DNA from 2 places in the Pseudomonas sp. MM213 genome. Region 1 is predicted to be linked to the other one. Evidence: riboswitches for the same ligand, from Rfam matches in the RefSeq annotation. Region 1 holds a riboswitch; the other holds the start of a gene.
The links. Region 1 has a riboswitch for cobalamin ahead of cobW (cobalamin biosynthesis protein CobW). Riboswitches for the same ligand answer to the same signal wherever they lie in the genome.
Positions count from the first base shown of each region.

Region 1 (3,400 bases):
GAATCAGTTGCACGCCGCGCTGTGAGAGCTCGACCAACCGCTCGACGCCGTAACGCCAATACGCAATGCCGCCGTGCAGCGAGATCAGAATCACCTTGGCGTGGCGCAGCACTTCGTCGACATACAAATCGACCGAGGCGTGGTTCTGCACCTGCATCGGGTTGGCCAGACGCACGCTCGGGTAATCGTCCGGCAACTGTTGCGCGGCTTCGGCGAGCAGCGCGAGGCTGGAATCGCCGCTGCACAGGATCACCAGCTCGGCAGGGGTTTGTCCAAGGTCGGCAATGTTGTCATCCGAGACGAAACCGCCGGGCTGGGTCCTGAGCAGGTGCATGGGTTAAACGCTGAGCGCGGCGCGCAATTGCGCTTCGAGTTGCGCGGCGTCGAGCGCCTGGCCGATCAGCACCAGACGCGTGGTGCGCGCTTCGTCGGCGCCCCACTGACGGTCGAAATGCTTGTCGAAACGCGTGCCCACGCCCTGGATCAACAGACGCATCGGCTTGTTCGGGATCGCCGCGAAACCCTTGACCCGCAGGATGCCGTGCTTGACCACCAATTGCGTCAGCGCGTCCATCAACAGGCTTTCGTCGGCTTGTGGCAGTTCGATGGAAATGGAGTCGAACGCGTCGTGATCGTGGTCGTCATGGTCATCGCCGTCGTGGTGATGATCGTGGTGGCTATGACGGCTGTCGATGTGTTCTTCGGAGCCGGCGCCGAGACCGATCAGCACGTCCAGTGGCAGGCGACCGCTGCTGGCTTCGATGACTTTGACGGCGGGCGGCAGTTCTTCGGCGACTTCCAGGCGTACGCGGGCCAGGTCTTCGGCGCTGATCAGGTCGGCCTTGTTGAGAATCACCAGGTCGGCGCTGGCCAGTTGGTCGGCGAACAGCTCGTGCAGCGGCGATTCGTGGTCCAGGTTCGGGTCGAGTTTGCGCTGGGCATCCACTTGGTCCGGGAACGCGGCGAACGTGCCGGCCGCCACGGCCGGGCTGTCGACCACGGTGATCACCGCGTCAACGGTGCAGGCGCTGCGGATTTCCGGCCACTGGAAGGCCTGGACCAAAGGTTTTGGCAGGGCCAGGCCCGACGTTTCGATCAGAATGTGATCGAGGTCGCCGCGACGGGCCACCAGTTCACGCATCACCGGGAAAAATTCTTCCTGGACGGTGCAGCACAGGCAGCCGTTGGCCAGTTCGTAGACGCGGCCGTTGGCTTCTTCTTCGGTGCAACCGATGGAGCACTGCTTGAGGATTTCGCCGTCGATGCCCAGCTCGCCGAACTCGTTGACGATCACCGCGATGCGGCGGCCCTGCGCGTTATCGAGCATGTGCCGCAGCAAGGTGGTTTTGCCCGAGCCGAGGAAGCCGGTAACGATGGTGACGGGGAGTTTGGCCAGTGTTTTCATCGGATGCCCTTTGGCAAGGTGGCGGGCATGCGGGACGACGACCGCAGCGACAGGCGCGCGGAAGAGTTCGCCACCGGATCACCCCGCCCGGTTGTAGTGAGAATTCGTGTCGAGGCAGGTCTCCTGGCTGACGGTGTGCCTGTCGCGAGACTGGCGTTGGCTGCGCCTTTCCGCGAACCCGTTGGACAGGTTTGCAGTGGCGTGGCAGCGAACATCACCGTTCACAGTTGCGGGGGCAGCCGCGGCATCGACCGCGTTCCCTTCTTAGCTCCGGCAAACGCCGAAGAACCTCGAATGCGCAAGGCTACGCATGGTGTGGGGGCGGGTCAATGTCTTGTGGCGCCCGTACCGGCCCCTTCGCGGGCAAGCCTCGCTCCTACAGAGAAATGCGATCCCCTGTAGGAGCGAGGCTTGCCCGCGAAGAATCCACCTCGGTTCCGAGTTGAGAACCCTTGCCAATTGACGCCCAACCCCCGCCCATGCTCTCCTACACACCTTGTTACGGGTGCCCTTCACAGGGTGAAACGGGAAACCGGTGATTCATGTGCTTTACTCAAAGCCATGTCAGTCCGGTGCTGCCCCCGCAACGGTAAGCGAGCGAAGCGTCAGATCCACTGTGCCAGCAGTTCGGCATGGGAAGGTGACGCTTGCAGGTTTCGGCTGACGCCAAAGCCCCTCGTGAGCCCGGAGACCGGCCCGCAACACAAAGTGACGATTACGTTCACTGAATAACAAACCCGCGGTGGGCGGGCGCTGTTTGAATCTCTGCGAGCCCGATTCGCAGGGGTCTTCCATGCGCTCTATTCACCCGCTGACAGACCAGAGGGAAGCGCCATGTCGATCATCAGCAGCACCGGCCACACATCCACCAGCACCACCACGACCACCCTGGCTCAACGCCTGACCGCCGCCGTCTGCGCGTCGATCCTAGGCGCGTGCCTGGTGTATTTCGCCGGTTTCTCGCACATCGAAGCGGTGCACAACGCTGCGCACGATACCCGTCACAGCTCCGCCTTCCCGTGCCATTGAGACCTGTCGACATGATCAAGCGTATTGCGCAAACCGCAGGTTTCACAGGGCTGCTGGCCGCCCTGTTGCTGACTCTGCTGCAAAGCTTCTGGGTCGCTCCGCTGATTCTGCAGGCCGAGACTTACGAAAAATCCGAGCCGGCCGCTGTTGAAGTTCATGAACACGCCGCCGGTACCGCCGCTCACACCCACGATGCAGAAGCCTGGGAGCCGGAAGACGGCTGGCAGCGCGTGCTGTCGACGACTGGCGGCAACCTGGTAGTGGCTGTCGGTTTCGCCCTGATGCTCGCGGGCCTCTACACGCTGCGCTCGCCGACCAAAACCTCGCAGGGCTTGCTCTGGGGCCTGGCCGGTTACGCGACGTTTGTACTGGCACCGACCCTCGGCCTGCCGCCGGAACTGCCGGGCACGGCAGCAGCTGACCTGGCACAACGGCAAATCTGGTGGATCGGAACTGCAGCGTCCACCGCCGTTGGCATCGCGCTGATCGCTTTCAGCCGCCACTGGCTGATGAAGATCCTGGGCGTGGCGATTCTCGCCGTCCCTCACGTGATCGGTGCACCACAACCGGAAGTGCACTCGATGCTCGCGCCGCAAGCCCTGGAAACGCAATTCAAAATCGCTTCGCAGCTGACCAACCTCGGATTCTGGCTGGCCCTGGGCCTGATCAGCGCCTGGTTGTTCCGCCGCAAAAGCGATGGTCAATACCACGCATGAGCGACACCAGCACAGCGCCGACGTTAGTGGTCGGCCTGGGCTGCCAGCGCGGCTGCCCCGTCAGCACGCTTCGGGCGTTACTCGATCAGGCATTACAGGCGCATCAAATCGGACTTCAGCAGATCACGGCGTTGGCCAGCATCGACCAGAAGCGCGACGAACCGGGCCTGATCGAGCTTGCCGCACAACTCGAATTGCCGCTGACGTACTTCAGCAGTGAAGAACTGGCCGGTTATCAACCGCAACTCAG
Region 1 is NZ_CP081943.1:826,046-829,445, reverse strand. It holds partial or broken gene cobN (cobaltochelatase subunit CobN) at 1-334, opposite strand, end outside; gene cobW (cobalamin biosynthesis protein CobW) at 338-1,405, opposite strand; cobalamin riboswitch at 1,502-1,713, opposite strand; cobalamin riboswitch at 1,892-2,119, shown strand; gene K5R88_RS03900 (CbtB domain-containing protein) at 2,240-2,434, shown strand; gene K5R88_RS03895 (CbtA family protein) at 2,446-3,150, shown strand; gene K5R88_RS03890 (cobalamin biosynthesis protein) at 3,147-3,400, shown strand, end outside.

Region 2 (3,400 bases), 1.1 Mb from region 1:
AAATTCGATGCTTGCCGGTGGCGCGATCCACTTCCCAGATCGCCGCGCGACCTTCTTCCTGATCCATGCCGTTTTCGGCGACGTTGCTGTTGGAGCCCACCGTGACGTACAGCTTGCTGCCGTCCTTGCTGGCGATCACGTTTTTGGTCCAGTGGTGATTCAGCGTGCCGCCCGGCAGATCAACCACTTTGATCGGCGGCGACTTGATGGTCGTGGCGCCGTCCTGGTAGTGAAATCGCAGCAAGCGGTCCGTGTCGGCGACATACAGGTCGTTGCCGACCAGGGTCATGCCGAAGGGCGAATTGAGGTTTTCCAGGAACACCGTGCGAGTTTCGGCGATGCCGTCGTGGTCTTTGTCGCGCAGCAACGTGATGCGGTTCGGGCTCGGGACGCCGGCACCGGCGCGGCCCATGGCTTTCTTCATGACCCAGCCTCTAACGCCTTTGCCATCATCGGGTTTGGGCGGCGCATTGGTTTCGGCGACGAGCACGTCGCCGTTCGGCAGCACGTAGAGCCAACGCGGGTGATCGAGGTTTTCAGCAAATGCCGCCACTTGCGTACCCGCTGCCACCGTGGGTTTCGCGCCGTCCGGCCAGCCGATTGCCGGGGCGATGTTCACTGTCGGGATCAGGGTCTTGTTCGGTTCTGGCAGTCGAGGGGACGGGCCGGTGCCGTCGGAGACTTGCAGGGTGGAGGTCTCGCTGCAGGCAGCGAGCCCTCCTGTGAGGGCGATGACGAGAACGAGCCGGGGCTTGTGCATGCTGATCTTCCCTATAAATGCAGTGACCTGATCAATAGAGAAGTGCAAACCCGCGATGGTTCAACCGGTCAGCCGCGGGCTTCCTTGAACAGTACGGCGATGCCGGGATGATAGTTGCCCGCTTCGTTGCGCAACTTGCGGTAGGCGTAGGGGAAATACCAGGCGACCGCGCAGCTGTGTTCCTTTTGCAGGTCGTCGACCATGTCCTGAAGTTCTTCCGGCGTGGCGCCGTGCTGGGCCTTTTGCGGGGCGACGAACAGGCAGCCGAGTTTCAGGTCGCTGGCGTAGCTGATGCGCTTGGCGTCGCTGGTGATATCGGCCAGGGCCTGCGTCAGGTTCAAGCTGTTGACCCGTGGCCAACGCTGGGTGGTCTGGAGGAAGGCGCGTTCTTCGCTGCTGGCGATGAACAGGTCGGCGCGGGCGTTGCGTTCGCCTTCCTCGTTTTGTTTGCGGGTGGGTGTGTTCTGCAGCGTGACCATTTCCGCCATCCACGCGGCAGCCGAGAGCAAGCCGAGGTTGGCTTTTTCGTCGTACCAGTAAGGCGTGTCGTTATCGCCGCGCACCGCGTTGTAGCGGTCGATACAGTCAAACCAGCGCTCCAGCACCGGGCGCAGGAATTCCAGCTTCGGATTGCTGATGGTCATGCCTTGCATGTGGCTCACCCTTGTTATTGTGTTGTCAGGTTGTGGCGCTTTGATATCACTGCTAGGAGTGTGGCACAAGATTGGCGTCATTTTATTGATCGACGGCAGTTATTCGCCCGACGGTCTCCCGGCTTTAATTGACGCTCCACCCCCAACCCTCTAACCTTCGCGGCTTGTTTCAGGTGCTCTGTGGCGTCGGTCGACAGAGTGAAACAGGGAAGCCGGTGAGTGCGCTCGTTCAATTCATGAACAGTCACGATCCCGGCGCTGCCCCCGCAACGGTAAATGAGTGAAGGCTGCGCCTTGAGCCACTGTGTCGAATGTCGATATGGGAAGGCGCGCAGTCAGGCGAAACGCCGCTCATGAGCCCGGAGACCGGCCTGATCCATTCAGCGGCATCACGGTGGGCGATGCCAGGCTTCTTGCCGTCTATTCTTGTGCCTGCCCGCCGTTATCCAGCCTCAACGGAGAGCTCCCCCATGACTGATACTCCCGATCGTGACGAACGCCATCTGGCGCGTATGCTGCGCAAAAAAGCCGTGATCGACGAACGCATCGCCAACTCCCCGAATGAATGCGGCCTGCTGCTGGTGCTGACCGGTAACGGCAAGGGCAAAAGCAGCTCGGCTTTCGGCATGCTCGCCCGCTCGATGGGCCACGGCATGCAGTGCGGCGTGGTGCAGTTCATCAAGGGGCGCAGCAGCACGGGCGAAGAGTTGTTCTTCCGACGCTTCCCGGAGCAGGTGCGTTTTCATGTGATGGGCGAGGGCTTTACCTGGGAAACCCAGGACCGCCAGCGTGACATCGCCGCCGCCGAAGCCGCGTGGGAAGTGTCCCGCGAACTGTTGCGCGATCCGTCGATTGGCCTGGTGGTGCTCGATGAACTGAACATCGCCCTCAAGCACGGCTACCTTGACCTCGATCAGGTGCTCAGCGACTTGCAGGCGCGTCCGCCGATGCAACACGTGGTCGTCACGGGTCGCGGCGCCAAGCCGGAAATGATCGAGCTGGCTGACACTGTCACTGAAATGGGCGTCATCAAACACGCTTTCCAGGCCGGGATCAAAGCGCAAAAAGGCGTCGAGCTGTGAATCAACCACGTCATTGCCCGGCGGTCTTGATTGCCGCGCCGGCCTCCGGTCAGGGCAAGACCACCGTCACCGCCGCGCTGGCCCGTTTGCATCGCAATCAGGGACGCAAGGTGCGCGTGTTCAAATGCGGCCCGGACTTTCTCGACCCGATGATTCTCGAGCGCGCCAGCGGTGCGCCGGTGTATCAACTGGACATGTGGATGGTCGGCGAGCAGGAAAGTCGTCGACTGTTGTGGGAAGCCGCCGGTGAAGCGGACCTGATCCTGATCGAAGGTGTCATGGGCCTGTTCGACGGCACGCCGTCCAGCGCCGATCTGGCGCGGCACTTTGGTGTGCCGGTGCTCGGGGTGATCGACGGCACGGCGATGGCGCAGACCTTTGGTGCGCTGGCGCTGGGGCTGGCGAAGTATCAGCCGGACTTGCCGTTCGCCGGCGTGCTGGCCAACCGCGTGGGCACCTTGCGCCATGCGCAATTGCTCGAAGGCAGCCTGACCGAAGGCTTGCGCTGGTACGGCGCGTTGTCCCGGGAAACCGGGATCGAGCTGCCGAGTCGGCATCTTGGTCTGGTGCAAGCCAGCGAGCTGAATGACCTCGACCTGCGCCTCGACGCGGCGGCCGAATCGCTGGCCAACAGCTGCGACGTTACGCTGCCACCGCCTGTGGAATTCGCCGCTCCAGAAGTGATCGCCGCCGAGCCGTTGCTGGCCGGTGTCCGAATCGCCGTGGCCCGTGATGAGGCGTTCGCTTTCACCTACGGTGCGAGCCTGGATTTGCTCCGGGCCATGGGCGCCGAATTGTCATTCTTCTCGCCGATCCGCGACACCCAATTGCCGGAGGCTGACAGCCTCTATCTGCCGGGCGGCTACCCGGAATTGCACCATGTGGCGCTGTCTCGGAATACTCAA
Region 2 is NZ_CP081943.1:6,520,069-6,523,468, forward strand. It holds gene K5R88_RS29710 (PQQ-dependent sugar dehydrogenase) at 1-760, opposite strand, end outside; gene K5R88_RS29715 (hypothetical protein) at 829-1,413, opposite strand; cobalamin riboswitch at 1,568-1,802, shown strand; gene cobO (cob(I)yrinic acid a,c-diamide adenosyltransferase) at 1,884-2,495, shown strand; gene K5R88_RS29725 (cobyrinate a,c-diamide synthase) at 2,492-3,400, shown strand, end outside.
Region 2: it holds a riboswitch for cobalamin, as region 1 does, so the genes downstream of both, cobO (cob(I)yrinic acid a,c-diamide adenosyltransferase) here and cobW (cobalamin biosynthesis protein CobW) in region 1, are expected to answer to the same signal.